DNA from 2 places in the Glutamicibacter sp. BS14 genome. Region 2 is predicted to be linked to the other one. Evidence: predicted binding sites of a transcription regulator. Region 2 holds the regulator's gene; the other holds the start of a gene.
What was found. Region 2 encodes HrcA, which represses chaperone genes, less so after heat shock. Its sites were predicted from a motif close to TTNGCACTCGNNNNNNNCGAGTGCNAA; they were not measured.
Positions count from the first base shown of each region.

Region 1: the regulator HrcA is predicted to act here: its motif matches at 12,275-12,301, upstream of groL (chaperonin GroEL).

Region 1 covers NZ_CM167801.1:3,781,822-3,796,402, reverse strand. Annotated here, with positions in the region: gene AC1Z36_RS17800 (alpha,alpha-trehalose-phosphate synthase (UDP-forming)) at 1-943, opposite strand, end outside; gene AC1Z36_RS17795 (DsbA family protein) at 1,344-2,210, shown strand; tRNA gene AC1Z36_RS17790 (tRNA-Thr) at 2,382-2,455, shown strand; gene AC1Z36_RS17785 (DUF808 domain-containing protein) at 2,620-3,570, shown strand; gene AC1Z36_RS17780 (HsdM family class I SAM-dependent methyltransferase) at 3,693-5,327, shown strand; gene AC1Z36_RS17775 (hypothetical protein) at 5,324-6,256, shown strand; gene AC1Z36_RS17770 (GNAT family N-acetyltransferase) at 6,261-6,878, opposite strand; tRNA gene AC1Z36_RS17765 (tRNA-Val) at 7,288-7,364, shown strand; gene AC1Z36_RS17760 (LLM class flavin-dependent oxidoreductase) at 7,421-8,467, opposite strand; gene AC1Z36_RS17755 (threonine/serine exporter family protein) at 8,669-10,339, shown strand; gene AC1Z36_RS17750 (uracil-DNA glycosylase) at 10,336-11,109, opposite strand; gene AC1Z36_RS17745 (DUF3263 domain-containing protein) at 11,266-11,556, shown strand; gene AC1Z36_RS17740 (LytR C-terminal domain-containing protein) at 11,599-12,204, shown strand; gene groL (chaperonin GroEL) at 12,501-14,138, shown strand; gene AC1Z36_RS17730 (DUF4031 domain-containing protein) at 14,238-14,581, opposite strand, start outside.
Region 2 covers NZ_CM167801.1:2,459,408-2,469,014, forward strand. Annotated here, with positions in the region: gene lepA (translation elongation factor 4) at 1-1,048, shown strand, start outside; gene hemW (radical SAM family heme chaperone HemW) at 1,049-2,278, shown strand; gene AC1Z36_RS11665 (DUF4870 domain-containing protein) at 2,295-2,696, opposite strand; gene AC1Z36_RS11670 (DUF3097 domain-containing protein) at 2,787-3,656, opposite strand; gene hrcA (heat-inducible transcriptional repressor HrcA) at 3,784-4,797, shown strand; gene dnaJ (molecular chaperone DnaJ) at 4,863-5,987, shown strand; gene AC1Z36_RS11685 (16S rRNA (uracil(1498)-N(3))-methyltransferase) at 5,990-6,763, shown strand; gene AC1Z36_RS11690 (GerMN domain-containing protein) at 7,094-8,005, opposite strand; gene AC1Z36_RS11695 (PhoH family protein) at 8,315-9,343, shown strand; gene ybeY (rRNA maturation RNase YbeY) at 9,340-9,607, shown strand, end outside.

The DNA of each region.
Region 1 (14,581 bases), 1.3 Mb from region 2:
AGACATCACCGGCGCGCAGAGTCTGGTCGGAGAGCAGCTCGCCATAGGCCTTCAGGCGGTGGCGAATGCCCTTGGTGTAGTCCAAGCGGTCCACGCCCAGCATGATGGTTTTCGGATTGCCCAGCTCATGGCGGATCTGGGCGGCACGGGCAATGATTTGCGGATCGCGTGCGAGCTTGGCGATTTGCTCGGTATCGATGGAAATCGGATGCGCATTGGCACGGCAGAGATTCTGCATGTCGTTACCGGCTGGGGGCGAAGCCACATCGCCCTTGGTGGAGTAGTCGGTGAAACGGCGCAAGCAGCGCAGGAAATTGCTCGCATCGGTTTCGCGCTGGAACCCGACCAAGTCCGCGCCGGCCAGTCCCTGCAAGATCTGGGTGCGCCAGGGCAGCTGCGAAAACAGGCTGGCCGCCGGGAACGGTATGTGCAGGAAGAAGCCGATTTTCAGATCGGGTCGCGCCAGCCGCAGCATCTGCGGAACCAGCTGCAGCTGGTAGTCGTGGACCCACACGGTAGCGTTCGGAGCAGCGATTTCCAGTACGGCATCGGCGAATCGCTGGTTGATCCTCTTGTAGCGGTCCCACCAGGTGCGGTGGTACTCCGGTGGCACGATGACGTCGTGGTAGAGCGGCCAAAGCGTCGAGTTGGAGAAGCCCTCGTAGTAGAGGGTCAGGTCATCCTCATCCAGGGGGACCGGAACCAGATGGATGTCATCCTTGTCGAAGCTCTCCAGCTTCTCGCCGATACCGCCATGCCAACCCACCCAGGCACCTTCGGACGCAGCCATGACCGGTTCCAAGGCGGTAACCAAACCACCGGGCGAACGCTGGAATCCTTGCGATCCGTCAGGATTGGTGATGCGATCCACCGGAAGGCGGTTGGCTACAACCACAAAATCGTAGGAATTTTCGGTCTTTGTACTCGGCGCTGGGTTACCCACTGCAAACCTCCTGGTTTGTTCAATCTGGTTCACCGGCGTGGTGCAGATTCGTCGGTTCTGAGTGAATGACTTCTCGTCAAATTTCCTCGCTCTTGCTATTTAGCCTAGTGAAAACTGACTGCTAAGGGAACGAAGGGACGGATTTCTCCGTCATATGGGCTACTTCTGCGCATGTGCCGCGTGGTCAGCTAAGGACCGGCAGCAAAGAAACGATATCCGCCGATGACTTGGTTTAACGCTCAACTTAAGGTTTTCGAAGCACTTTGGGTGCTGTATGCGAAAGATATGTGAGTCCTGTGAAGGTGGGGGAATCTTGAGTTTTCAAGGATATTGGCGCTCGGAGTTGGCTAAGCTTGACTCCAGATGATAGTTGTCCGCTGACCAAGGAACCGCCAAATTTATGTCTACAAATAACCCGCGCCCATCGAAGGCAGAGCGAACCGCGAGTGCCCGAGAGAAGGCGGCGCAGATGCGTGCCGCTCAAGATGCCGCTCAGAAGCGCAAGTCGCTTTTCGTGAAGCTGGGCGTATTGGCCGCAGTCATTGTGGTCATCGCACTGGTAGTTACCTTGATCGTGCAGAACAACAACGCAAAGGTGGCAGACTCCGGCGCCGTGCCGCAGGGCGCTACCGCAGCCGGTGGCATCATGGTCACCTCGCCGGACACTGTCGCAGAGAAGTCCATCGAGAATGTGGATATCAAGACGCTCGAAGCACCTGCCGAGGCGCCATCGCCTGCTACCCCACGCGACCTGACGGTGGCTGAAAAGGGCGAACCGATCAACATCGCCATGTACGTTGACGCCAACTGCGTTCACTGTGCAGACTTCGAGGCTACCTACGGGGACCAGATCGAGGAATGGCTGGCCAACGGCGACGTCACCGTTGAATACCGCAACGTCGGCTACCTTGACCGTGGTTCAGCAACCAACTTCTCCTCGCGCGGCGCCAACGCATTGGCTTGCGTCGCCGACGAAAGCCCAGAAGCCTACATGGGCTTCGTCAAGGCACTGTGGGGCCACTACCCAGAGGGCGAGATGAAGAACGCCGAGCTGGCCGATCTGGCGATCCAGAATGGCGCTGCGCAGTCCGTTGAAAGCTGCATCGCAGATGACAAGTTCCGTCCATTCGTCCAGTACACCACTACTGCCGGCCAGTACGATGGCGTGGCTGGCACCCCATCGATCTTCGTCCAGGGCAAGGTAGTCGATCTGGCAAAGGAAGACTTCCCAACCGCAGTGAAGGAAGCAATCGCTGCCAACAAGTAAGTCGAACCGGTAGACTCTGGACAATTGTTCGGGATCCGGTAGTATCCTTATTGATCTCGCACCCCGACCGATGGGAAGGAAGCCAATGATGGCTTCCTTCCCATCGGCATTTAACTCGGAGCATCGCCAATTCGCAGTGCCGCAGGGTTTTCGGATATTCTTATTCGGTACGCCCCCTTAGCTCAGCTGGCCAGAGCGTCTGTCTTGTAAACTGAAGGTCACCGGTTCGAATCCGGTAGGGGGCTCTGACCTGGTCCTGGACCAGCAACGGGAACCGTGTCCATGAATCTTCGTGGCGCGGTTTCTTTTTTTAGCCCCAGGTCTTGCCCGAGCCAGCGTCGCGCCTATGGCAGGCTCAAAGATCCCGCCGGTAGAATTTTGCGCAGAACCTATATTTGAGGAGCCGACCATGGCCGGAGGCCTTGCAGCACTATTGGACGACGTGGCGGCGCTGGTGAAAGTCACCGCGGCATCGCTTGATGACATCGCGCTGGGCGCTGGCAAGGCCAGCACCAAATCGCTAGGCGTCGTCATCGACGATGCGGCAGTCACCCCGCAGTACGTGGCCGGACTCTCGCCCAAGCGCGAGCTTCCAATCATCTGGAAGATCGCCGTTGGGTCTATCCGGAACAAAATGCTGTTCATCCTTCCGGTGGCGCTGATCCTATCGCAGTTCGCTCCATGGGCGCTGACCCCGATCCTGATGATCGGTGGCGCCTATCTGGTTTTCGAAGGCGCCGAGAAGCTGCTTGAGGCGATGGGCGCGATCAAGCACCACACTCCGGGCGGCAAGGAGGGAGTGCGCGACGAGAAAGCGATCATCGGATCGGCAGTGCGCACAGACCTCGTGCTTTCCGCGGAGATCATGGTCATCTCGCTGAACGAGGTGTCCCACGAGCCATTCTTGAATCGCGCGCTGATCCTGATTGTGATCGCCATCCTGATGACCGTCGTGGTCTATGGCGCCGTGGGCTTGATCGTCAAAATGGACGACATCGGACTGCACATGGCCGCCAAGCCGCGCCAGCTCACGCAGAAGATCGGGCGCGGCCTGGTCAAGGCGATGCCCATCGTGATGTCCATCCTGAGCAAGGTCGGCGTGATCGCGATGCTCTGGGTCGGCGGGCACCTGCTGCTGGTCGGCATGGACGAACTGGGCTGGCACGCACCGTACGGCTTCGTGCACCACGTTGAACTGCTGGTCCACGACGCGACCGGTCAGGCCGGCGCCGTGCTGGGCTGGCTGGTGAACACCGCCTTCTCCTGCCTTGCCGGTTTTATCATGGGTACCGTGATTACCGTCATCATCCTGGGCATCCAGAAGCTGCGCCACAAGGGCAAAGCCGAAGCAGACCACTAGGAACAGGAATCAGCCAGATGCCCGCGCACGTAGAATAGAGAAGTTGCCGCCCGGACTCGGTCTACCGGTCCAGCCCAACTGTCTGGCCTACGTGGAAAGATCGATGCGTGTTGAGTAGAGAATTGACAGATCAGGCCACCGCCCGCCATGCGCGCGGAGCCTACTTCACCCCGGAACCCGTTGCCAGCTTCATGGCGCAGTGGGCGCTGGGGGAGCAAGGATCCAAGGTCCTGGAACCCTCCTGCGGTGAAGCGCAATTCCTTGCCGCTGCCCATCCGGTGCTTGCAGATGGCCGAGACCGGGTCGAGCTGGTGGGCCTGGAACTGCACGAACCATCGGTGCAGGCCGCCCGTGAGCGGATGAGCGCCGCCGGGATCGACGCGCGCATCGAGCACGCCAACTTCTTCGAGGTCACCGGCTACGCCGAGTACGACGCTGTCATCGGCAACCCTCCCTACGTGCGCTACCAGCTGCACCGCGGGGCTGACCGGCAGCTCTCGCGCGCCGCGGCCAAAGCCTCGGGCGTGGAACTGAATGAACTTGCCAGCATCTGGGCCGCTTTCGTCGTGCATGCCACCAGCTTCCTTGCCGTCGGCGGGCGCCTGGCCCTGGTGCTTCCGGCAGAGCTGATGTTCGTGAACTATGCCGGGCCTGTCCGCCAGATGCTGCTTGAACGCTTCGCCAGCGTGCACCTGGCCGTCTTCGAAGAGCGCTTGTTCGCCGACGCGCAGGAAGAAGTGGTGCTGCTGCTGGCCGAGGGCTACCGCGAAGGGGCTAGCGGTTCCTTCAACCTGCACCAATTCCGCAATGCGCTGGATCTGCAAGCCCTGGGCGAAGGCACCCGCCACACCCCGGTGCGCATGAACGAGCGCTGGACCGGTTCCCTGGTCGGCCTTGAAGCCCAGGGGATCTTGTCGGCGGCACTGGCCGCCGGCCGGATGGCGCCGCTGCAGTCCTGGGGCGAAACCTCGCTGGGCGCGGTCACCGGCAATAATAAGTGGTTCACCCTCTCGGCCCAGCAGATCCAGGACCTGGGGCTGGCCCGCGAGGACCTGATCCGGATCTCGCCTCCGGGCTCGCGCCACCTGCGCGGGCTGGAATTGAGCGAGGACGGCTGGGAAAAGCTCGCCGAGCACGGGGCAGCTGCCTACATGTTCCGCCCCGGCGCGGAACCCAGCGGTGCTGGTGCGCGCTTTGTGGCCAGCGGTGAACTGCAGAACGTCGACCAGGCCTACAAGTGCAAGGTGCGCTCGCCATGGTGGCGGGTGCCGGTGCTCTCGGTGCCGGACCTGTTCATGACCTACATGAACGCCGACACCCCGCGGTTGACCGCCAACGAGGCCGCGGTGCACCACATCAACTCGATCCATGGGGTGTACCTCGGCGCCGATGCGCGCGAGCTGGGCCGCGAGCTGCTCCCGGTGGCATCGCTCAATACCCTGACCATGCTCGGAGCCGAAATGGTGGGCCGCTCCTACGGCGGCGGCATCCTGAAGCTGGAACCGCGTGAAGCCGACCAGCTGCCGGTCCCGGCGATCGGCATGGTGCAGCGCTATGCCCGGCAATTGCGTGCCATCAAGCCGGCGGTGCGTGAACTGCTGGTGCAGGGGCGCAAGCAAGAGGCCACCGACCTGGTGGACCGCGTGGTGCTCGAGCAGCTGCTCGGCTTGGAGCCGGATGCGCTGGAGGCGGTCCGCACTGCGCGAATGAATATGCTCGAACGCCGCAAGGCCAGAAGCAAAGCCGTGAGGGGATGAACGTGGCCAATCCTGCGATCGAAAAGACCTTGGCCTTTGCCGAATTCGATACCACGTTGATGTCAGCGGCGAAGGATTCGCCCTGGCTGGGCAATGGCGCGGTAACCGAGGAATTCAACCCGTCCTTCCCGGTGCTCGAACGCCTGCTGAGCATCCCGGTCCGCAACAAGGCGGTCACCCGATCGGGCCGCTTTGCCCAGGGCGTGGACGCATGGCTGGCCCATGAATTGCGCCGTGCCGGATTCGATGCGGATCTGGTGTGGCCGCGTCCCGAGGCGCCCCGGGTCTTGTCCAGCGACATCCTGGAACTGCTGCGCAAGCTGCCGGAGCGGCTGGCCGACGAGGTGCACGAGTCCATCATGGCGGGCAAGGCGGGCAGCATCGACGCGCGCATCCTGGGCCGCGCCTACATGAAGCAAACCGACGTGGTGATGACCCATTGGTCCACCGGTCCCGAGCTGCTGCTCAGCACCAAGGCGATGACCTCATCCTTCGGCAAGAACCTGGCCAACCGCTATGAAGAGGCCTATGGGGATGCGGCTAACCTGCGGGCCCGCTACCCGCTGGCAGCCGTCGGGTTCTTCTTCGTGCAGCGTGCCACGATCCTGGAATCCGAGCCGGCCGCCTTCCGCCGCACCGTGGACATGATCCGCAAGCTGCGCGACTTCGGCGACGGCTTCGGGTACACCGCCACCGGCCTGCTGCTGGTGGATTGGGATGAGAGCGCAGAGGATCCCGAAGTGAAATGCGTCCACGCTCCGGTGCCCGCGGATATTGCCGCGCCGCAGTTCCTCAACGCCATGGTCGATGCGGTCCTGAAGGTCACCCCGATTGACCTGCACGAGGCCGCTCGCGCTCGCCGGGCCGGAGAAGTTGCCCCGCTGCCGGGCCACGGCTCCGTGGACGAACAGCAGGACGCCCTGTTCTAGGCGGTCACATCACCGGCACGGCGGAGGCCGGATCATCGGATCCGAACTGCGCGGCGAATCCCTGGACCGGGGCCGGGCCGGCCATGAGGCTCGGGGCTGGCATCGCACTTTCGGGAAGGTGGATGGCCACGTGGTCCTCGGAGGCCTGCGGCAATTGCGCGGCCCACTGCCATGCGGCCTCGGTGGCCCGGTAGATGAACTTCAGCTGCCCATCGTGCTCGAAGCTGCGCTCGCGCTGCCACAGTTCCGAGCGCTCGTAGAAGGCCCAGGATGCCGGGTTCTGCGAATCGATGACGCTGATCGGAGTTTTGCCCGAACGCAGCGCGTGGGCAAGGCGCAGCGACGTCGCATGCTGGCGGATGCCCAGGCGGCGGTAGTCCGGGCGCACGGCCATGCAACCGAGCTCCACGGCGTTCATCGAAGAAGTCGGGGCAATGATGGAATCATGCACGAGGCCTGCGGCAACCAAGGTGCCCTGGTCGCGCACGGTCACAAGCAGCGAGAGCCGGTCGAACTTCTGGTTCCAACGCTGGTCGACCAGGGGGTAAAGGGTCGCTAATTCGGCGCGCTGGGCCGGCTGAACGCATAGGGATGACAAGGAAAAGTTCAGGTTTTCAAACACTGGGTACGGTCCTAAATTCTAAGAACGAACGAAAGATGAGGCTTTTGCGCGGTGGAAAAATCCACTGCGCGGTTTCGTTGGCCTTGAGGGGACCGATGCCGGCGGCTTCCGGCAACTTCCTTGTAGGGTCCAGTTTGAGCTCGATGAGCTAGAAAAATTATGGAGTCTAAAGTCCCTTTTTGACAAGTGGAAATGGGTACTTTTAGGTGAATCGCAAATAAACTATTCGGCGCTGTTTTTCTGCTCTACTCATTGCCTGAACCGCGACTGTTCGAACCTGCGCTGGAAGCGGCATTTCGGCGTGTTCCGGGGACGGATTCCGGGCGCTGGAACCGGTGGCCGATTTGGAGTGAGGTCCACGGCCCGGTAGGATTGCTTATGCGCTTGGCTTGCAAGTCAGGGCGCAGATGGATCTTTAGCTCAGTTGGTTAGAGCGTTCGCCTCACACGCGAAAGGTCGCTGGTTCGAGTCCAGTAAGATCCACCAAGAACGAAAGCCACCGCAATGCGGTGGCTTTCGCTGTTTCCGGGACAGCCAGGATCCTAGGCGCCAAGCAGCTGGTGCACCATGGGCTTGACCTCTTCTCCGAGCAACTTGATGCTGTTCATCATCGCCTCGTGCGGCAAGGAACCGGCAGAGTACTTGATGTCAACGCGCGACAAGCCCAGCTGCTGGGCCACCTTGGCCATCTTCCGTGCCACAGTTTCCGGGCTGCCGGCCATCATGGCTCCCTCGGGCCCCATGGAAGCCTGCAAGCGCATCTTGCTGGCCGGCGGCCAGCCTCGTTCGGCGCCCAGCCGATTCATGGTGCGCTGGTAATGCGGCCAGAGGGTTTCCAGGGCCTCCTGGTCGGTGGAAGCCACCAAGCCATGGAAGTGCGCCGAGACCGGCAATTCTCCATGGCCGAACTCCTTCAGCGCACGGCGGTAGAGAGTGGCCAAGCCTTCGAAGGCCGAGGGCTGGCCGCCGATAATGGCCAAGCACAACGGCAAGCCATGCCGGGCCGCGCGGGTGACCGACTGCGGGCTGCCACCCACACCCACCCAGGTGGTCAAGGGCTGGTCTTCCAGCAGCGGGTAGATCTGCTGGTTGCGCAAGGCGGCGCGGTGCTTGCCCTGCCAGGAAACCGGCGTGCCGTGGCGGAGCTTGGCCAGCAGATGCAGCTTCTCTTCGAACAGGTCCTCGTAGTCTTCAAGATCCAGGCCGAAGAGCGGGAAGGATTCGATGAAGGAGCCGCGGCCTGCGATGATCTCCACTCGCCCGTTGGAGATCGCGTCCAAGGTGGCAAAGCGTTCGTAGACGCGCACCGGGTCGTCGCTGGAGAGCACGGTCACCGCGGTGCCGAGCTTGATGCGCTGGGTAGTGCTGGCCAGGGCGGCCAGAACCATTTCGGGGGAGGAGATGGCATAGTCATCGCGGTGGTGCTCGCCGACACCGAAGAAATCAAGACCCGAGGCTTCGGCCTGCTGCCCCTCGGCGATGACATTGCGGATCACCTGGGCATGGCTCAGCGGGTTGCCCTGGGCATCCTCGGTGATGTCGCCGAAGGTCTCGGCTCCGATTTCTGGCAATGGGAACTGCGTATTCATTGGATCCTCCGGATTATATGCAAACACATCTAACTTCTGCATGGTGCAACCAACTGCCGAGCGCCGGTATTCCAGTGGCCGAAAATACCCTTAAATGTGTTCGGCGATACCTCCCGAATTCGCCACGTTCCCGACAACTTTTCATGCACGGGTTGTATGGTGAATCCCATGGGAAAAACTTTGGATGAGGGGGCATGATTCGTGGCGCATCGATCTAGCGAGGAACAGGCCGCCTCGTCGAATGCCGTAGGCGAGGATCCGGCTCCGCTAGCTGGCGTCTTGCCCCGCATTGCCACTAGTGAGATCAACATGGGCTTCCATCCGGCAGAGCCCGCCGAAGAGCCGGCAACGGCATCTGAACTACCGCTCAATACGGCGGTCAGCGCCAACGTGGCGGCTGCCGATGTCTCGGATATCGAGTGGCGCACCGGCCAGGTCCACACCACCGATGAGGGCATTACCCTCATGCCTACCCGCGCCAACCCGGTGGCCCGTCGGCTGCTGGCGAAAATGTGGATCTCGGATACCCCTCCCACCGAGGCGCTGAACATCGTTGAGCGCCTGCAGGGCACCCCCTACGCCAACCCCAAGGTCAATGTGGACCAGGACGCGTCCAACCGGCGCACCATGGAGTTCGCGCTGGATTTGGGCGAGACCTTGATCCGCTACGGCGCAGGCGCCTTGGAAGTGGAAACCAGCGTGATCGCGGTGACCGCGGCACTGGGCTTGAGCCACTTGGATGTGGACATCACCAACCAGTCCCTGCATTTGAACTACAGCCCGCCGGACGCCGAAAGCTACTCGGTGCTGCGTGTGGTCCGCTCCTACACCTCGAACTACGCCGGCATGGTGCTGGTGCACGAACTCGTCTCGGATATCATTGCCGGCGGCGTATCGCGATCCGTTTCAGCGAAGCGGCTGAAGGACATCACGCGGCAGCCCAAGCCGTTCCCGCGCTGGATCGTCGCCTGCGGCCGGGCCGTGTTCGCGGCCGCGTTCGTGCTCTTCATTGGCGGCTCGTGGGCTGGTGCGCTGGTGGCGATGCTGTCCTCGAGCCTCGTGACGCAGATCGGCCGATACGGCTCGCGCTGGAGAGTGCCCGAGTTCTTCACTATCGCGGCCTCGACATTGGTGGTCACCGGCATTGCCTTGCTGGGGCATCAATTCCACGCTCCGCTGGATCCGGCGCTGGTGGTCTCTGGCGGCATCTTGCTGCTGCTTCCGTCGGGCAGATTCGTTTCGGCATTGCAGGATGCCATCAACGGCTTCCCGGTGACAGCGGTAGGCCGGTTGTTCTCGGCCAGCCTGATCTACGGGGCGATCCTCTGCGGAATTGCTACGGCCCTGGTGATCTCGGATCTGCTCGGGGGAGAGAAGGTCGACGTTCACCAGATCGTCCAAACCGACTATCCGGCCTGGCTGCTGGTGGTCTTGGTGGGCGTGGCCATTGTCGCCGGTGCGGTCACCGAGCAGAGCGCGCTGCGCCTGCTGCTGCCTACCGCCGGCATTGCGGTCGGCGGCTACCTGGTGCAGCTGCTGGCCGAAAGCATTGGACTCGGAGACCGGGCTACCCCGGCGCTGGTCGCCACGGTGATCGGTTTCGCCGCGCGGCTGGCGGCGGACAAACTCCGCTCCCCGCAGCTGGTGCTAGCGGCTCCTGCGGTCATGTTCCTGCTTCCGGGCCTGATGATCTTCCGCGCAATGTACGGCATCGTCATCAACGTCAATGACACCGCCACGGGACTGGTGGAGATGTTCAACGCCATGGCGATCATGCTCTCCATCGCTGGCGGCGTCGTCTTCGGCGATACGCTGTGCCGTCCATTGACCTCCAGCGCCCGGCGTGAGCGCCGGCGGATCCGCCGACGCTAGGCTTTCGGCAACGACCAGTCAACCGGCTTCTGTCCGCTGTCGGACAGGAGCCGATTGATGCTTGAGAAGGGCTTGGAGCCGAAGAACCCGCGCGAGGCTGAGAGCGGCGAGGGATGGGCGCTTTGCAGCTGCACGGCGTTGGACAGGGACTCGGAGAGTTTCTGCGCATGCTTGCCCCAGAGCAAAGCCGCCGGAGGCCGCGGACGGTCATTGAGCGCGGTGAGGATGGCTTGCAGAATTGGCGCCCAACCCAGCTTCTGATGCGAGCCGGCATTTCCAGCGGCTACGGAGAGCACCTGGTTCAGCAGCAAGACGCCTTGGGAAAGCCATGGACTGAGGTCTGGATGCGCGACCGGCTCCAGTCCCAGATCGGAGTGCAATTCCTTGTAGATATTGGCCAAGGAGCGCGGCAGCGGACGCACCTGCTTGTTGGCCGCGAAGGCCAAACCGTTTGCGTGGCCGGGTGTCGGATATGGGTCTTGGCCAACAATTAGGACCTTGACTTCGGACAATGGCAGGCTCAGTGCGCGGAACATCACCTCCGGTGCCGGCAGGATCTGTTCACCGGCCGCCGAACGGGCCGCCAAATCGGTGGCCAGGGAACGCAGCAGCGAGTCCTGCTCGCAGAGTGCCGGTACCCAGTCTGCAGCGATAAACCCGTGGTCGGCCATGGAATGGGCACCATGGTAGAACGGGAAATCAGCCGCTTCGTACACTGGTGTCCGAGCTGGCTGGGGTGCATCGAAAAGTGCTGGCTGCAAATCGTCCATAGGGGTAATTGTGCCGTTTTTCTGGCGTGCCTGTGCTCGGCCACACGGTGTTAGGCAAGCAGATTGGTTAGAATATCGGTGGTATGTCTACCGATGGTGGATTACATGCATAACCGAAACCCGAGAAAACTGGTCCAAGGACAGAGGTGAGAACGTATGGCTGAGAATGAATTGCTGGTGGATTTCGTCATGAACCCGGATTCGGAATTGGATGAGCGTTCGCAACAGATCCTCAACCTGGAAAAGTTGTGGTGGAAGTATGCCGGGGCCAAGGAACAAGCCATTACCAAGCAGTTTTCGATGTCGCCGACGAATTACTACCAGCTGCTGAACCAGCTGATTGAAACCGACGCGGCACTGGCCTACGACCCGATGTTGGTCAAGCGCCTGCGCAGAGCACGTTCCACAAAACGTCGCGTGGGCGGTAAGGTCGGCACGGGACGATAACCCTGCCTGCCGTGACCAATCAGACCTCGAGCAAGGACAAGAATGACCAACTACCCGCGTGACGAATTTGATCGCGTTCCGGAGTTCAGCACCCGTGTGGGTTCGCACCACGCCCACGGATGGGCGCAGTCCGCCGCGTCGAAGTCAACCGGTGGGAAATTGCGCTGGGTAGTGCTGACCGCTGTACTCGTGCTGGTGATCGGTGCCTTGTCCTTCATCTTCGGCCCTCAGCTCAAGGAGACCCTCGCGACTTCCACGGGAAGCGACACCTCGCAAACCCAGGAAGTCACCGCCGAGCCCTCCGTGGAACCCACACCTAGTGAATCCGCATCGCCAACGAGCACCATCGATGACGAAGACGTGCTCTACGGCCAGCTGATTGGCGTGTACAACGCGGCAAGTGTTGCCGGTCTGGCTAATGAAGGCGAAGACGCCATGGCCGAAGCCGGGTTCACCAGCATTGTGGCCGACAACTGGACCAGGCCCGCAGAAGTCTCCACGGTTTATTACATGTCCGAGTCCTACCGCACTACCGCTGAAAAAGCTGCAGAAATCCTGAATATCGACGAAGTTCTGCAGACCAGCAACATTCCGAACCGGGTCACCGTGGTTCTGGGCTCCGATGACACCCTGGGGCTAAACGAATAATTCGTTCATAATTCCATTCGCTCAGAGCCGATCGGCTTGCACTCGCCATGCGAGAGTGCCAATATTTGTATTAGCACTCATGCGTTGCGACTGCTAACGCCGGTCGGCTTTTGCGTTCTCCAAGAACTTCATGAAGCACCGGACAGCGGATGCAGGGCGTGGGAGTGGAAAATACCTCAGATAGCGAGAGCTGAAACGGTTGTTGGCCCGATGCCGCACCGGTCCACTCGTCCGTCGCGGGCGCTGTCTGTCGGTTGCATTTTCGCAAAATCGTCCCGAAAGGACCGTACGCCACAATGGCTAAGATGATTGCATTTGACGAGGAAGCACGCCGCGGACTTGAGCGCGGCCTGAACACCCTTGCTGACGCGGTGAAGGTCACCCTGGGCCCACGCGGCCGCAACGTTGTTCTGGAAAAGAAGTGGGGCGCTCCTACTATCACCAACGACGGCGTGTCCATCGCTAAGGAAATCGACCTCGAAGAGCCTTACGAGAAGATCGGCGCAGAGCTGGTCAAGGAAGTTGCTAAGAAGACCGACGACGTCGCTGGAGACGGTACCACCACCGCAACCGTGCTGGCACAGGCACTGGTCAAGGAAGGCCTGCGCAACGTTGCCGCAGGTGCTGACCCAATCGCACTGCGCCGCGGTATCGACAAGGCCGTAGAAGCTGTTACCGCTGAACTGTTCGCCGCTGCGAAGAAGGTCGAATCCAAGGAGCAGATCGCTGCTACCGCTTCGATCTCTGCTGGCGATCCGGAAATCGGCGCACTGATTGCTGAAGCTCTCGACAAGGTCGGCGAGCAGGGCGTTATCACCGTTGAAGAATCCAACACCTTCGGCCTGGAGCTGGAGCTGGCAGAGGGCATGCGCTTCGACAAGGGCTACATCTCCGCTTACTTCGTCACCGACGCTGAGCGCCAGGAAACCGTTCTCGAGGACCCTTACGTCCTCATCGTGAACTCGAAGATCTCCTCGGTCAAGGACATGGTGACCTTGCTGGAGAAGGTCATGCAGTCGAACAAGTCGCTGCTGATCATCGCCGAAGATGTCGAGGGCGAAGCCCTGGCTACCCTGATCCTGAACAAGATCCGCGGCCTGTTCAAGTCCGTTGCTGTCAAGGCTCCGGGCTTCGGCGACCGTCGCAAGGCCATGCTGACCGACATCGCTATCCTCACCGGCGGCCAGGTTGTTTCCGAGGAAATCGGCCTGTCCCTGGACAACGTAGGCCTGGAAGTCCTCGGTACCGCCCGCAAGGTCGTTATCACCAAGGACGAGACCACCATCGTTGAAGGTGGCGGCGAAGCCGACGCCATCGAGGGACGCAAGGCCCAGATCGCAGCCGAGATCAAGAACACCGACTCGGACTACGACCGCGAGAAGCTGCAGGAGCGCCACGCAAAGCTCTCCGGCGGTGTCGCTGTGCTGAAGGCCGGCGCTGCTACCGAGGTAGAGCTCAAGGAGCGCAAGCACCGCATCGAAGATGCCGTGCGCAACGCCAAGGCAGCTGTTGAAGAAGGCATCGTCGCCGGTGGTGGCGTTGCACTGATCCAGGCTGGCGCTGCAGCATTCGAGAAGCTGGTTCTGGAAGGCGACGAAGCTACCGGTGCGAACATCGTCCGCGTTGGCATCGAAGCCCCGCTGAAGCAGATTGCCCTGAACGCTGGCATGGAGCCAGGCGTTGTCGCTGACAAGGTCAAGGGCCTGCCAGCAGGCCACGGCCTGAACGCTGCAACCGGCGAATACGTGAACCTGCTCGAAGCTGGTGTCAACGACCCAGTGAAGGTGACCCGTTCGGCACTGCAGAACGCGGCATCGATCGCTGGCCTGTTCCTGACCACCGAAGCTGTTGTCGCAGATAAGCCAGCTCCTGCTGGCGCTGCCCCAGCCGGTGGCGATGACATGGGTGGCATGGGCGGAATGGGCGGCTTCTAAGCTTCCCGCACGCACTAAGCACGCAGTAATCGCGCCGATGGCCCGGATCCTTTCGAGGGATCCGGGCCATCGGCCGTTTAACGTGGGACAAGCGTTGCACTATAGCCAGCTGTGCAACAGCTCCAGCTCGGTGCCCAAATTATTCCGCGCGCGCTGCTCCCAGCGCCGGGATCCGGCTTGGGTGCCGTAGATCAGTTCTTTCTCCAACAGGCCGCTGAGTATCTTGCTGCGCCCGGCAGCAAGCACATGGCGGGGAAGATGCCCGTACTCCTTGTAGATGGCCTCGGCATAGCGCTGGTAGGCCGGAGCGGGGCGGGCCAGGACCTCCAGATCGGCATCGCAGAGGATATGGCCCAGGCGATCGGTTTCTGCCGGGGCATGCTTGGCGGTGAGCATGACCAGCCCGCTGACCTTCGAGACGGCACCAGGGGAGAGGACTCCCC
Region 2 (9,607 bases):
TGGCGAAGTGGGCTACCTGATCACCGGTGTCAAGGACGTGCGCCAGTCCAAGGTCGGCGATACCGTCACCAACTTCCACAAGCCGGCCACCGAGTCCCTGGGCGGGTACGAAGAGGCCAAGCCAATGGTCTTCTCCGGCCTGTACCCGATGGACGGCACCGACTACCCGGTACTGCGTGATGCGCTGGATAAGCTGCAGCTCAACGATGCTGCGCTGACCTACGAACCGGAAACCTCCGTGGCCCTGGGCTTCGGCTTCCGCGTGGGCTTCCTGGGCCTGCTGCACCTGGAAATCACCCGCCAGCGACTGGAATCCGAATTCAATCTGGACCTGATTTCCACGGCGCCGAACGTGGTGTACGAGGTCATGGGCGAAGACAAGCAAATGATTACGGTCACCAACCCCTCGGAATTCCCGGATGGCAAGATCCTGGAAGTCCACGAGCCAATGGTTGCCGCCACCATCCTGGCGCCCAGCGAATTCATCGGCTCGGTCATGGAACTGTGCCAGACCCGCCGCGGCACCATGCGCGGCATGGACTACCTCTCCGAGGACCGTGTCGAAATGCGCTACCACCTTCCGCTGGCTGAGATCGTGTTCGACTTCTTCGACCACCTCAAGTCCAAGACCCGCGGCTATGCTTCGCTGGACTGGAAGGCCGACGGCGAGCAGGTTGCAGATCTGGTCAAGGTCGACATCCTGCTCCAGGGCGAGCAAGTGGATGCCTTCAGCGCCATTACGCACCGCGACAAGGCCTACAATTACGGGACCATGATGACCTCGAAGCTGCGTGAGCTGATTCCTCGCCAGCAGTTCGAAGTTCCAATCCAGGCCGCGATCGGTTCGCGCATCATTGCCCGCGAGAACATCCGCGCAATCCGCAAGGACGTTCTTGCCAAGTGCTACGGCGGCGATATCAGCCGCAAGCGCAAGCTGCTGGAAAAGCAGAAGGAAGGCAAGAAGCGCATGAAGATGGTCGGCCGCGTGGAGGTTCCGCAGGAAGCCTTCATTGCCGCACTGTCCACCGACGAGCCGAAAAAGAAGTAAATGCCTTCAGTACTGCCTGACGGCGATCCGGCTCCGGCCGATGGTCTGCTCCCTGCCTCATGCGCGCATGAGGCACAGGGGCGGACCATGTCCTTTTATGTGCATATTCCGTTCTGCACCGTCCGTTGCGGCTACTGCGATTTCAACACGTACACCGCCACGGAGCTGGGCTCCGGTTCCAGCCAAGCAACCTACGCTGCCACCGTCAGCAAGGAAATCAGCTTCGCCCGCGAGGTGATGGACCGTTCGGGCCAACCGCACCGCGAAATTGAAACTGTCTTCTTCGGCGGCGGAACTCCCACGCTGCTGTCCGCCGGAGACCTGGTCTCGGTGCTCGGCCGGATCCGCGACGACTTCGGCCTGAAGCCGGGTGCGGAAATCACCACGGAGGCCAACCCGGATTCGGTGACCCGCGAAAGCCTGCAGGAGCTGGCCGACGGCGGGTTCACCCGCGTGTCCTTCGGCATGCAGTCCGCGGTGCCCCACGTGCTCAAGGTGCTTGAGCGCACCCATGATCCGAAGCGCGTTCCGCAAGCCGTTGCGTGGGCGCGCGAGGCCGGCCTGGATGTCAGTGTCGATCTGATTTATGGCACTCCGGGGGAGAGCCTGGCAGACTGGCGCACCAGCATCGAAGCCGCGTTGAGCTACGAACCTGATCACATTTCGGCGTATGCGCTGATCATCGAGGAAGGCACCAAGCTGGCGGCCCAGATTCGCCGTGGCGAGGTACCGAACATCGATGATGACGACCATGCCGAAAAGTACCAGTTGGCCGACGACATGTTTGCCACGGCCGGTTTCTCCTGGTACGAGGTCAGCAACTGGGCGAAGACCCCGGCGAATGCCTGCCAGCACAACATCGCTTACTGGCAGGGCGGCGACTGGTGGGGCGCAGGCCCCGGCGCGCATTCCCATGTTGGCGGGCTGCGCTGGTGGAATGTGAAGCATCCAGCCGCGTATCAGCAACGGATCGATGCTGGAATCTCCCCGGGCCACGGCCGCGAATACCCGGATGCCGAGGCCGTGCAGCTTGAGCGCACGATGCTGTTGACCCGGCTGGGTTCGGGCATGAAGATTAGCGAGCTCGATGAAACCGGACGCAAGAAAGTCGCCGGCTTGATCGCCGACGAGCTGATTGATGCCAAGGCCGCGTTCGCCGGCACATTGGTGTTAACGCAGCGAGGCCGGCTCCTGGCCGACCTCGTGGTGCGTGAACTGCTCGATTTCTAAGACTGGGAAACCGCTGCTACTTCATCAGCCGCAGATTGAATTGGTAGCGGTAAGGGCGTCCCTTGTTGGCCTGGATGGCAGCAAGGGCGCCCGAGACCGTCATGAAGACCCAGAGGGCCACGGCGAGTACTGCGAAAAGCCAGCCGATCACCGGCAAGACCATGAGCACATTGAATACGATGGCGAGAATGGTCAGCGGGAACGTGAAATTGAACGCTTCCTTCGATTCCTGTGCAGTGAACGGGCCACGGTCCCGGAATACGGCAAAGACGATTGCCGAAGGAACGCAACCCAAGATGGCACCGAAGTGGGCCATCATTGCCCACTGGCGATCTTCTGAAGGAGTCAGCGGCAGCGCAGAGGTCCTGGAACCTTCGAAGCGGGAATTCTCCGATGGCTTCGTCTGGCGTGATGTCACTATTTTTCCTTGTCTTGCTAAGTGTGGTTCCTCTTATCATAGCGACCGCGGCTGGGCGCACGGGGAGATTCGCAGACTAATCTCCAACTATTAGTCAATCGTTAGGAAACCGTAATCTTCGGTCGTGAGAAAATCGATCAATTCTTCAATCCGGCCCAAGAGCTGCGGTTCAAGCTGCCCGTAATGCTGCACCGTGGACAAGAGCCGCTGCCATCCGATGCCGATGTCTTCCGCGGTGGAGTGCGGCCAGCCAAAGGCCCGGAGCACACCGGTTTTCCAATCGGTGCCCTTGGGGATCACCGGCCAAGCCTTGATGCCCAGTGTCGCAGGCTTGATCGCCTGCCATACATCCACGTACGGGTGGCCGAGGATCAGCACGTTTTGCGCTGCACCGGGGACCTTCATCGCCTCGGCAACGATGCGCGATTCCTTGCTTCCGGCAACCAGGTGGTCAACCAGGATTCCCAGGCGGCGCTGCGCGGAGGGGGCGAAGTCGCGGATAGCCCCGGCAAGATCGTCCACGCCATGCAGCGGTTCAACGACGATGCCTTCAACACGCAGGTCGTGGCCCCAAACTTTTTCAACCAGCTCAGCGTCGTGCTTGCCTTCTACCCAGATGCGGCTTGCCCTGGCTTCCCGGGCCTTCAGTCCGGCAACGGCACGCGAACCCGAAGCCGAGACCAGCTTCTGGGGCGGTGCGGCCTTGGCAACGGGATCAATGATCTGCACCGCTTCGCCTTCGAGGAAGAACCCGAAGCCCGCCTGGAGGGAGCGGGTCTTGCCGTGGCGGTCCTCGAGCACGATCACGCGCATGCCACCGGATTTCTCGGTACGGATGACTTCTCCTACCCATCCTGAGGTGGCATCTTCCAGAATCATGCCACGTTCAACAGGGACCTGGCGGAGTTTTTTCGGTGCCGGTGCACTCAGATCCCGTGGTCCCCAGGAGTAATTAGTCACGTACTGCCTTTCGCTGTGATCGAATACGCTCGAAATCCAATGCTAGCAACTGCTGAACGTATTAGACTTGGCACTTGACAGGTTAGAGTGCCAAAGCCGGGCACAGGGAATCCAAGGAGGTGCTGTTGTGACAGAGCCGCGACGCCTAGACGTTCTGCGGGCCATCGTGGAGGACTACGTCCAATCCCGTGAGCCAGTGGGTTCCAAAGCGCTCCTGGACCGGCACAACCTCGGTGTCAGCGCCGCAACGATCCGCAATGACATGGCTATGCTGGAAGAAGAGGGGCTCATAGTCGCTCCGCATACTTCCTCCGGACGGATCCCCACCGAAAAGGGATACCGCCGCTTCGTCGATGAGATCGGCGAGCTCAAGCCGCTGTCGCGGGCTGAACGCGACGCCATCAACAAGATCCTGGACAGCTCCACGGACCTGGACGAGATGCTCAAGAGCACCGTTCGCCTCCTGGCGCGGTTGACCAACCAGGTAGCAATGATCCAGGTGCCGCACTACGACACCGCTTCGTTGAAGAACCTCGATCTGGTCGGACTGGGCTCGGCCCAGGTGCTGATGGTGATGATCGCTTCCAATGGCACGGTGGATCAGCGCATGATGCCGGTCCAGCGTTCCTACAGCGATGATGAGCTGGATGACTTGAAGCTGTGGCTGCTCAACAATTTCGGGGGAGTGAAGCTTGCCGAACTTGCCGGCCGGCTCACCCGCATCGAGCGCAGTTCGACGCAGCAGGCCGACCCCCTGGTGGACCAGGTGATCGGTGCGCTGGAAGAAATGGCCCAGGCGGCCAACGCGCAACGCATCATCATGGCAGGCACCGCGAACCTCGCCCGCGTGGAAGGGGACTTCCCGCTGAGCATAACCCCGGTGCTCGAGGCGCTCGAGGAGCAGGTAGTGCTGCTCAAGCTCTTCTCCGAGCTGGAAGCCGATTCGCGCGGCGTGGCCGTGGCCATCGGCACCGAGCACCACTACGGGCAGCTGTCGGAAGCCGCCGTGGTCGCCACCACCTACGGCACCGATGTGCGCAACAAGCTCGGGGTCCTGGGCCCCACCCGGATGAACTATCCAACCTCCATGGCCTCGGTTCGTGCGGTGGCACGGTACCTGTCGAAGATTTTGGCTAACTAGCCTCGCTGGGCACCGCCCGGCACTACCGAATTTCAAGATTCTCAGGAAAGGACACGGCGAATAACGTGAGCTCGCATTACGAGACCCTAGGCGTCGCCAAGGACGCGACCCCGCAGGAAATCAAGAGTGCCTACCGCAAGTTGGCGCGTAAGCTGCACCCGGATGTAAACCCTAGCGATGACGCTGCAGAACAGTTCAAGCTGGTCACCCGAGCCTACGAAGTCCTTTCCGACCAGACCAAGCGCTCCAACTACGACGCCACCGGCGATGAGAACGGCAACGGCCACCCGGGCTTCGGCGGTGGCGGCCAGGGCTTTGGCGGCTTCGGCGACATCTTCGAGCAGTTCTTCGGTGGCGGCCAGGCCCAGGGCCCGGCATCACGCACCCAGCCGGGCCGCGACGCGCTGATCACCATCACCATCGACCTGGAAGACGCGGTCAAGGGCACGGTCTACCCGCTGGAGATGGAAACCGCTGTCACCTGCAAGACGTGCAACGGTTCGTGCACGCGCGAAGGCACCAGCCCGGTCACCTGCGACATCTGCCATGGCGCAGGCCAGGTGCAGCGTCCAGTGCGTTCATTCCTGGGCCAGATGATGACCGTGGAAACCTGTGCGGCCTGCCGCGGTTTCGGCACCACCATCCCGGACCCCTGCCTGGAGTGCAACGGCGAAGGCCGGGTGCGCGAGCATGTGTCCAAGTCGCTGAACGTTCCTGCAGGTGTCGACTCCGGCACCCGCATCCAGCTGCGCGGACAGGGCGAAGCCGGCCCGGGCGGCGGGCCTAACGGCAACCTGTTCGTCGAGATCGACGTGCGCCGCCATAAGGTCTTCGAGCGCGCCGGCACCGACCTGCACGCCAAGATGAGCCTGCCAATGACCGCCGCCGCACTGGGTTGCGAGCTGAAGCTGGAAACCTTCGACGGCGGCCAGTCCATCAATGTGGAGCCAGGCGCCCAGGATGGCGACACCGTCACCCTGCCGGGCCTCGGTGTGCCGCGCCTGCGCGGAGGCAAGCGCGGGGACATCATCGTGCACCTGCAGGTGGAGACGCCGACCAAGCTCGACGCTGCCCAGCGCGATCTGCTCGAGCAACTGGCCAAGCTGCGTGGCGAAGAACTCTCGGCCGGCCGCGTGGAGCACAGCGGCGGCATGTTCTCCCGCCTGCGCGACAAGCTGAACCAGCGCTAGGCATGAGCAACCACAGCTTCGTCATCGACGCCCAGCAGGGCCGGGACGCAACGGTCGGGGACATTCTTGAACTGGATGGCTCCGAAGCGCACCACGCGGTCACCGTTAAACGGGTCTCCGCGGGCGAGCACCTGGACCTGCTGGATGGCAAGGGGCTGCGCCTGACTGTGGAGGTCATCGGCACCGCCAAGGACCTGCTGAGCGTGAAGGTCCTGCGCCGTGCCGAGGAAGCGGTCAGCGATCACCCGGTCACCCTGGTCCAGGCGCTGTCCAAGGGGGATCGCGACCTGCAAGCTGTCGAGTCCGGCGTGGAACTGGGCGTGCTGTCGGTACGCCCCTGGCAGGCCGACCGCTCGATCGTGCGCTGGAACGCGGCCAAGGTCGACAAGGCCATGGCCAAGTGGCGCGCCCAGGTGCGCTCGGCGCAGAAGCAGTCGCGCCGCGCCTATGAGCCGGAGGTGCTGGACCCGCTGGGTTCCAAGGAACTGGCCAAGGCCATCGCGGCCGATACCGCAAATGGCGCACTGGTTCTGGTTCTGCACGAGCAGGCCGCGGAATCGGTGGCCCGGCATGTGCAGTCGTGGCTCGCCGATGCGCGGGCCGGCCAGGAGGTCATCATGATCGTCGGGCCAGAAGGAGGCATCTCCGAAACGGAGCTGCGGTCCTTCGTCGATGCCGGCGCCCAACCAGCCCTGCTGGGCCAGCATGTGCTGCGTGCCTCGACCGCGGGCCCCGCGGCCCTGGTCTTGATTCGCCATTTGATCGGCGAAATCTAGGTTCCAGAATTCCGGTTAGCAGGTGAATTGCTCCGCAGATCCCGGCAGGCATGTGCCTGCCGGGATCTGCGGAGCAATTTCGTCTCCGGCCGGCGCAACGGGTTCGAGCCGAGAAAAGGCCTCGGGACGGGGAACGCGAAGTCGCTGCGGGCCGGATACGCGAATCCGGCAGCCGATCGGATCACGACGCTGTCCAAGGCAACGGCACTGGAAATCCTGCCAGCAGGCCAAGAATGCTCAGCCGCCACCAGTTCAGGAGCTGGCCCGGACAACGGGCGCCCAGGTTCATGTCCAGGGCTTCCGGCGGGGGCTGCAGCGCTGGATGCTGCGTTACTCGACGCGGAAGTCGCTGGTGACCTTGCCGACCAGATGGTCCGATTCGGTCTCAACGCCCCAGAAAGTCAGGCGGTATGAGCCGGCACGCAGATCGGTGGTCAGGGTGAATGAACCGTCGGCATTGATCTGCCCGGGGTTGACCTGCTTCTGAGCGGTCATCACCGTGAGCTTGCCGTCGGCGTCCTTGCGCTGCAAGGAGTAGAAGGTGCCGATGTCGAACTGGGTGGTTCGGCCGTTAATCTTGATCGAGCCATCCGCCAAGGTCTTGTTGAACTGCGGATCGATGATCCAGATCGGTGCAATGAACGCCGCATCGCGCTCGTAGACATCCTTGAGCCGGAAACCGTCGAAGACTGTGGCATTTGCCTGGCCGTCAACCAGGATGCGGACCGTTGCGGGAAGCTCGCCCACGACCAGTCCAGCGCTGGCGGCAGCTGCCGTAGCGGTGAAGACCAATTGCTGGATGGCGCGCTCCGACAGGCCCTGGTCGAGATTGGCGCTGAAGACCTTGGCCGGCAGATCCAAGGTGATGACATTCGCATTATTGATTGAAACCCCGATTTCATCGGTGGGCTTCAAATGGGTATAGCGTTTCGGCTTCATCGGGTCGGCTGAGAGCAGCGTCCAGATCGCATCGCCGATGGGTTCCTGATGGCGGGTGTCCTCGATGTACTCGCGGTACAGGAACACGCCGGTATCGGTGTTTTCCAGCCAGTAGATGGGCAGGCTAGCCGCGATGCCGACATCCTCGCCAGCGTCGGTGGCGTTCGGCAGGTTCAGCGATTCAGCCACGGCGGTCGATGGCATCTCATAGGAGCTCTCGCGATTCGTCAGACCGCATCCTGCGGCGACGACGAGAGCGGCAGTGATTCCCAAAACGCCGAATCGGCGTGGAATCTTCCGCAAGATCCTTGATTGCACTGCGTACCAATCCGTGGTGATTTTAGCTGTTGTGGCTCCTGGCCGTATTGGAACCGCTCTCAAGCTTGCCATATCAGAAGCGGCTAACTGCAGAAAAATGGCCCAACTTACTAATCCGTAACCAAATCTATATGTTCGCCACTTGCCCCGATTAGCATCATTCAAGACTACTTTCAGGTTCTACTGCTTACGCTGAGACCTGAATTTTCTCCGGATTGGCCTGCGACTCGATAGAATGGCAAGCAGGACAAATCACGATTACCACCAAGCTCGCAAAGGGGCGCCGCGCACTGCATGCAGGTTGAACAGAATAAGGCGACAGCGGAGAACGGATCCGCATCGCTCACCATCAGTTTCGATACAGCTGAGCTCATGATTGCCACCCTCGGTCCCAATGACGAGCTCTTGCGTATTCTCTCCGGCGCCTACCCGCAGGTGAGCTTCCGCCCCAACGGCCAATCCCTGGCTCTGGTAGGTGAACCGCAGCAAGTCCGCAAGGCCCAGCGCGTCACCGAAGAAGCCCGTTCGCTGGCCACTCGCGGCTCGCGCATGAGCGCCGAAACGATCGAGCAGATCATCAAGATGCTCAGCGCCGGCAATCCGGATGCACCCACCGACGTCCTGGGCCTGAAGATCCTCTCGGGGCGCGGACGTTCCATCCGCCCCAAGACCGTGAACCAGAAGAGCTATGTCGACGCCATAGAGGATTCGACAATTACTTTCGGCATTGGCCCAGCCGGTACCGGCAAGACCTTCCTGGCCATGGCCATGGCCGTCGCCGCCTTGCAGGACAAGCAGGTCAACCGCATCATCCTGACCCGGCCTGCCGTTGAGGCAGGGGAGAAGCTGGGCTTCCTGCCGGGCTCGTTGACCGAGAAGATCGACCCGTACCTGCGCCCGCTCTACGATGCCTTGCACGACATGATCAATCCGGAAACCATTCCGCAATTGCTCGAAGCCGGAACCATTGAGGTCGCTCCGCTGGCCTATATGCGTGGACGCACCCTCAATGACGCCTTCGTGATCCTGGATGAAGCGCAGAACACCACCAGTGAACAGATGAAGATGTTCCTGACCCGCCTGGGATTCGGTTCCAAGATGGTAGTGACGGGGGATGTCACCCAGGTGGATCTGCCCAACAATGCGACCTCCGGGTTGCGCCTGGCCAGCGATGTCCTTGACGGCATCGACGACATCAGCATCTGCCGACTCGACTCTTCGGATGTGGTTCGCCACCGTCTGATTGCCGACATCGTTACTGCTTACGACCGTTGGGATGACACCCGACGCAAAGACCACAACCGGGGACGCCGCAGCAAATGAGCATTGAAGTAAATAACGAAACCGAATACGACGTCGATCTCAAGGATGTCAACGCCTTGGCAGAATCGGTGATGCGGGCAATGTTCCTGCATCCGGAAACCGAAGTATCGATCGTTTTCATCGACGAGGATGCCATGAGCGCCCTGCACGTCGAGTGGATGGACCTCGAAGGCCCCACCGATGTGATGAGCTTCCCGATGGATGAGCTGCGCCCAGGAACTGCCGGTGCGCCGGGGGAGAGCGGCATCCTTGGCGACATCGTCA